Regions from separate parts of the Cupriavidus sp. OTU4054 genome, predicted to be linked through region 1. Evidence: predicted binding sites of a transcription regulator. Region 1 holds the regulator's gene; the other holds the start of a gene.
What was found. Region 1 encodes LexA, which represses DNA repair genes until DNA is damaged. Its sites were predicted from a motif close to ACTGTATNNNNATACAGT; they were not measured.
Positions count from the first base shown of each region.

Region 1 (3,413 bases):
CGCATTGACGCTCCTTTTGGATGTAGCCACCCGGGCGTCACGTCCGGTGCGGCAAGGGTGGGTAGCCCGCGAGTATAGCCCGACCCTTGACATTCCTGCAAGGGCCACTTAATAAGCGGCCAGCCTCGCCTGGAGCCGCGCGGGATCGGCCCCAAGCGACGGATCGACGGCCAGCAGCAACATCAACAATACGCGCGCCTTGTACGGATTGTGGTCCAGCGCCGAGGGGAACCCGCCGACGACCGCCCGCGCCGAAGCCGGCAAAGCCACGTGCCCGGCACCCGTACGCGACGCGCGCACCACGGCCACCTCTTCCATGGCGGCGTCGGCCAGTGCGCCGCCGAGCACCTCGTGCACGGAGCCATTGCCGGCCGCGGCCACCACGATGCCACGCACGCCGGCCGCGACGAGCGCATCCACCATGAAGCGGCTCGGCGCCGCATAGCTCGCGACGATTTCCACGAGCGGCCAGTCCGACGGCACGGGCAGGTGCGCGACCGCCGGCAGCGGCGCGCGCGCGAAGCGGACATAGTCGTCCTGCACGAAGCCGAGCGGGCCGCAGGACGCGGAGACGAACGCGTTCACGGCCGAAGTGTGCGCCTTGGCCGCATCGCGCGCCGCATGGATCTGCTGATTGATCACCACGAGCACGCCCTTCCCGCGCGCGTCCGCATGCGCGGCCACGCGCACGGCATCGAGCAGGTTGAGCGGCCCATCGGCCGACAGCGACGTCGAGGGGCGCATCGCCGCGGTCAATACCACCGGCACCGGGCAGGGCTGCGTCAGATGCAGGAACATCGCCGTCTCTTCCAGCGTGTCCGTGCCGTGCGTGATGACGATGCCGGCCACGTCGGGCTGCGCCGACCAGTGCGCGATGCGCGCCGCGAGCGCCGACCACAGCGCGAACGTCATGTCCTTGCTGTCGATCTGCGCCACCTGCTCCGCCTCCACGCGCGCGACGCGCGCAAGCGTGGGGACGGCCTGCAGCAGCGTGCCCACGGGCACGGTGGCGGCCTGGTAATGCGCGCTGCTGCCGGGATTGCCCGAGGCGCCGGCGATGGTGCCGCCGGTAGCGAGGACGACGATGCGGGGAAGCGTATCGGACATGAGGGCGGAATCGCGTAGGGGAATCGAGGCCGCCGATTGTAGCGGGTGCGTGAACCCAACACTGCTGGCGTCATCCCGGAGGCGCGCGAAGATTGTGCTTGCACTTCACCCGATACTGTATAAAATCACAGCATACTGTTTAAACATACAGTGTCCAACGAAGAACACAGCGAAGAAGAAAGGACAAGGCAATCCGATGGCAACTCTGACTCCGCGGCAGCAGCAGATCTTCGACCTGATCCGCAATACGATTCGCGGCACCGGCTTTCCGCCGACGCGCGCCGAGATCGCAGCCGAGTTTGGCTTTTCGTCGCCCAATGCCGCGGAAGAACATCTGCGCGCGCTGGCACGCAAAGGGGTCATCGAGCTGACGCCCGGCGCGTCGCGCGGCATTCGCCTCAAGGTGGCACGTAGCGACTCGGAGATGTCCGATCAGTTTTCGCTGCCAATGTCCGGCGTGCTGCAACTGACCCTGCCGCTCGTAGGACGCGTGGCTGCAGGCAGCCCGATTCTCGCGGCCGAGCATATCGATCGGCAATATCAGGTGGACGCGTCGGTGTTCGACGAACGCCCCGATTATCTGCTGCGTGTGCGCGGCCTCAGCATGCGCGATGCCGGCATTCTCGATGGGGATCTGCTCGCCGTGAAGCGTGCGAGCGAAGCGGCCAACGGCAAGATTGTCGTGGCGCGATTAGGGGAAGACGTCACCGTGAAGCGCCTGCAGCGGCGTGGCGGCACCATCGAACTGATCGCCGAGAATCCCGATTACCCGAATATCGTGGTCGAGTCCGGCCGCGAAGAGTTTTCCCTCGAGGGCATTGCCGTGGGCCTGATCCGATCTTCCGGATTCTGACCGCAGCTTCAGCGCCCTCAGTCACAGCTGTATTTGCATCGTTGTTTTGCCCTGTCGCCCCGTTCTGCCGAACGATGGGCGCGGACCCTTGCTGTCTCAAAATCACGAGGTGTAGCCATGCCGCAAATCAATACCATCGCCGCTCGTCGCCCGGTCAAGCCGGTGCCGTTTCGGCAAACCAAGGGCGTTCGCGTCTATCAGGGCGCGCAGCGTCGCACGATGGTGGGTAGCATGGCGGCCATCTGCCGAATGCTCGAGCTGGACGACCTGCCAGCCAAGCTGGCGGCCTGAAACGCGATTTCGTGCGCTGCACTGCACAATTTTATTGTAAAAAATGCAGTTGCAGTCTCACAACGTGTAACTTAAGAAAACACTTAACACGGTGGTGGGTGTGATTTAATTCTCTGTAAGTGTGTTGCTAATGTGATGTTTAGGGCATCAAACCCAAGACGAAACCAGGCGCGCACATTCTCGCGCGGCTGCGCAGAACCGGACCTTGACGACCCCGCCGAGTGCCGGTTTTTTTTCGCCTCCGTACCGCGCGATGTCAGGTCATGCCCGTCATATTGCCCTGGAGGCGGTCCCGCAGCTTGCGCGAGAAGCGCAGCGCCTTGCTCAGGCCCATCGAGAAGCCGGGGTCGTAGTAATGAATCAGCAGCGACCGCCGCTGCCCGTCTTCCACATGCAGGTTCGCGTGCTTGAGCGCGAAGCCGTTGAACACATAGACGCTGCCCGGCTCCACGCTGATTCGCTCGCAGTTGCCGCGGCGCAGGTCGTGCAGCGTCAACTGCTTGCGAAACTCGAACGGCATGTTCCGATGGACGCCATGCCGGATCTTGCAGAACACGTTGTCGAGCGTGGACACGCGCTGCCGGGTCTTGCCGTACGTAACCAGGTCCCCGTTGAAGAACGAGTCCGGCGCGGCCAGTTGCAGGGGAACAAGCAATGTGAGCAGATGCGAGTCGAAATGGCGGCAGTGCCCGTCCCGGCTGTTGTCGCGGCTCACGCAGCGCAGTACGTGATGCGGGCGTTCTTCGATCGGCTTCTGGCTCATCTTGCGCGCGAACCGAAGCGTGGTCGCGCAGACCATCTCCTCCATCTGCCGGAACGCATCGACCTTGCGCAGTATCTCCGCCACCGAGCGCGGCTCCACGCGCGTCGGTTCGGGCCCAAACGACGCATCGATCGCGGCATTGATCTCACCCAACACGCTGGCCGGAATCACTTCCCGAAACGTTTTCAGCGATGCGTACTCCTCATACCCCATTGGTGTGTTCACGATATGTCTCGTTTGTTAGAGGGGGAAAACGCGTTTATTACAAATCTGAAATCTACGGAATCGTAGGTAAATGGGAATCCCTCCGTCGTAACGTTTGGTGTGCTGCCGCACATTGTTCGGAAACGACTGCCCTTATGCGCTGTAGGACCAAAGCCGATACCGCCCGGACCCGGG
Region 1 is NZ_JASATF010000001.1:319,424-322,836, forward strand. Features, by position in the region: gene rpsF (30S ribosomal protein S6) at 1-5, opposite strand, end outside; gene AAHB16_RS01485 (asparaginase) at 109-1,107, opposite strand; gene lexA (transcriptional repressor LexA) at 1,304-1,960, shown strand; gene AAHB16_RS01495 (hypothetical protein) at 2,078-2,251, shown strand; gene AAHB16_RS01500 (hypothetical protein) at 2,508-3,239, opposite strand.

Region 2 (3,413 bases), on a different contig from region 1:
TTCTTCTATCATCGCGTCATGCCAACTTTCCCGCCGACGGTATGCGCGTTCCGATTGCCCTGACCGCTGTCCTCATGGCCGCCTGCGCGGCGCCGTCCGTCGATCGCCAGCCCGCGCAGGAAGCGCTCGCCGGCAGCGCCAACGGCATCTGGTGGAGCGACCCCACGCAGGTAGCCATCATTACCGACGACACGGGCAACCGGCTGCAGTCGCGCGCCAACGATGGACGCGTGCTGCCGCTGGCCACATTGCCGCCGGTGACCACGCCGCGCGGCCCGGGTCTCGGCCAGGTCGTGCGCGATGCCGATGGCCGTTATCTTGTTCCGAGGTTCGGGTTTGGCGGCGCGGGCGGCGTGGCATACGTCGATCCGCGCGGCAGCATCGATGTGGTGAAGGGACTGGCGCCCGAGCGCCGGCGTATCGGGTTATGGCCCGTCAAGACGAATACCTATGTGGTGAGCTGGTTTATCCAGCAGGAAGGCCGGGGCGATGCCAGCCGGCAGGGCGGCGTGAGCCTGCTGACGATCGATCCGAAGACCACGCCGCTGACCGGTGTGGAACGGGATCTGGTGACGGGACTGGACAAGCCCGTGGGCGTGGCGGTGCGCGGCAACGTGCTGTACGTCGGCGACCAGTCCACGCGAAAGATCTATACGGGCGATCTGGCGCAACTGACGTCGACACCGGGCCGTGCCGATGCCCTGAAGCTGTTGGCGACGGCCGATAACGACCAGTTCACGCTGGGTGCCAATGGCGACCTGTTCACGGGGGGCCACGATGGCGCGATTCGCCGCATCTCGGCGGCGGGCGCGGTCAGCGTGTTCGCGCAGGGATTCCAGTCGATTCGTGGCGTGGCGTTCGACGCCGGCCATCGGCGCCTGTTCGCGGTCGAGTATGCGCGGGGCACCTCGACGCTGCATGTGCTGCCGGTGGATTGAAGCGGTGAATCGACGGGCGGGTCAGGCCTCGAACGGCGAGTTCCAGGCTTCGAGCAGCGCCTGGAAGCGGTCGGCCGGCGCGGGCGGGATACGCGTGCTGCGGCGGGCAGGCGGCAACGGGCGGCCGGTGAGGTTGTAATAGACCATGTTGTCGTGCGCCTCGGGTTCGTGCGGCACATGGTCGACCACGCACATCTGGCGCGCGGCCTTGAGCGCGCGTGTGGTTTCCTCCGCGGTCAGTCCGCTTGCATCGGCAAGCTGATCGCGTCGAAGCGGTCCCTCGCGCTGGAGGCCGCTCACCAGAAGATGTACGCATTCGCGCGTATTCCGTTTCATAGCAAGGATTGTTCCGTACCAGTGACGCGAAGCCAATCCTGTCTGACATTTGTTCACATTCCGTTGCTGGCAGTCCCAAGGCGGGCATGGCACGCGCGCGTGGTTTTTGCCGTGTGAAGGTCTCCGCACTGGTGCATCGAAAGCTTGCGTGGCTCCCGATACTGTATAAATATACAGTTATTGAGAGAAACCACGACGTCGCCTTATAAAAAGAGGTGACTACAGCACAATGCCTGCGCAACCGTACGCAGCCCCGCCCATGGCGGTGGAGCTGCCGTCCCCGCTGTTTGATGCGCCCGAACCTGATGCGCCCAAATCTGATGCGCCCGAACCTGATGCGCCCGACCCGCCCCCGGAGGGCGGCCGCGTGGCCGTTGCCGATCTCGAGCAGCGCTATCCGGGTCTCTGGCGCGCTGGCCAGCTAGGCCATCTGGGCCGTCTGCCGGTATGGCCCACGGGCTATGACGCGCTCACGGCCGAGCTGCCCGGCGGCGGCTGGCCGGCCGCCGCCGTGACCGAACTGCTGCTCGCGCAGGATGGCGCGGGCGAGTTGCGCCTGCTGATGCCGGCGCTGCGCGCGATTGCCGCGACGGGGCGCCGCGTGGGGTTCGTGAATCCGCCGTACCTGCCCAACGCGATGGGACTTGCCGACAGCCTGCCGGCAAGCCAGCTGTTCTGGGTGCGGGCACCGGCCGGCGCCACGCAGGCCGCGCGCCGCGCGGACATGCTGTGGGCGGCCGAGCAGATGCTGCGCAGCCAGGCGTTCGGCGCGGTGATGGTATGGCTGTCGGGCGCGCGGCCGGAAGCGATGCGCCGGCTGCAGGTGCTGGCCCATGCGGGCGATACGGTGGTCTGGGTGCTGCGGCCGCGCAAGGCGCTGCACGAGTCGTCGCCCGCGGTGCTGCGGTTATCGCTGTCGCCGATGCCCGGCAATGTGCTGTCCATCGCGTTCCATAAACGGCGCGGGCCCGTGCGGGACACACCGCTGCTGTTGCCGCTCGCGGGCATGGCGCATGTTCCGGGCCGTCCCGCCGCCCCCGTCACTGAGAAGAGTCTTGTCCATGCTGCCGACACACTGGATCGCGGTGCATCTGCCGCGCCTGTCGCTGGACGCGCTGCGGCCGAACTGGCCTGAGGCGATAACCATCGCAGCAGATGGCACAACCTCCGTCGCGTTCCATGCGCTGCCGGTGGCGGTCTTCGAACACGAACGCGTGGTGCTGGCCAACGGGCCGGCCATGTCGCTCGGCGTCGGCCATGGCATGCGGCGCGGCGGCGTGCAGGCGCTCTCCGCGGAGGTGGTGCAGCTCGAGCGCGACGTGCAGGCCGAAGCCTCGCTGATGACCGCGGTTGCGCTGACGCTGCTGCATTTCACGCCCGCGGTGACCATCGACGAGACCCCCGACGCGGCCACCGTGATGCTCGACGTGACCGCAAGCCTGCGGCTGTTCGGCGGCCATCGCGCGCTGAGCCGCGCGGTGCGCGCGCGCGTGCGGCAACTGGGCACCCTCGCGCAGATCGGCACGGGCACCACCGCGCAGGGCGCCGCTTGGCTCGCGCGGCAGCCGCTGCGCCGCACCGCGCGCGGCAAGATCCTCCGCCCCGCGCGGCGCGCGGTGCAGGCCGCCCGCATGCATCGCCTGCTCGATCGCCTGTCCGTCGAGTGCCTGCACAACCTCGTCGATCCCGAATGGCTCGACGGCATCGGCTGCCGCACGCTCGCGCAGGTGCGCCGGCTGCCGCGCACGGGATTGTCGCGGCGGCTCGGCCCGGCGCTGCTCGCGCGGCTCGATCAGGCATACGGCGATGCGCGCGCGGGCTTTGCATGGTTCGAAGCGCCGCCGACGTTCTCGCAGCGCATGGAACTGCCCGGGCGCATCGACTCGGCCGAAGGCGTGCTGGCCGGCGCGCAGCGCCTGCTGCTGGCGCTGTCGGGCTGGCTCGCGGCACAGCAGGCGGGCGTCACGCGCTGCGTGCTCGTGCTCGAGCACGAACGCTACCGGCTGGGCGTGGAGGTCGATTGCACGCCGGTGCCGCTCGCCCTCGCGCAACCGAGCCGCGACCCCGTGCATCTGTCCCGGCTGCTGCGCGAGAAGCTCGACAAGGTGCGCTTCCACGCGCCCGTCGGCGGGCTCGCGC
Region 2 is NZ_JASATF010000010.1:107,744-111,156, forward strand. Features, by position in the region: gene AAHB16_RS14115 (hypothetical protein) at 42-938, shown strand; gene AAHB16_RS14120 (hypothetical protein) at 960-1,238, opposite strand; gene imuA (translesion DNA synthesis-associated protein ImuA) at 1,504-2,409, shown strand; gene AAHB16_RS14130 (Y-family DNA polymerase) at 2,336-3,413, shown strand, end outside.
Region 2: imuA (translesion DNA synthesis-associated protein ImuA) is a predicted target of LexA. The motif match lies at 1,435-1,452, and genes of this name have one in related genera.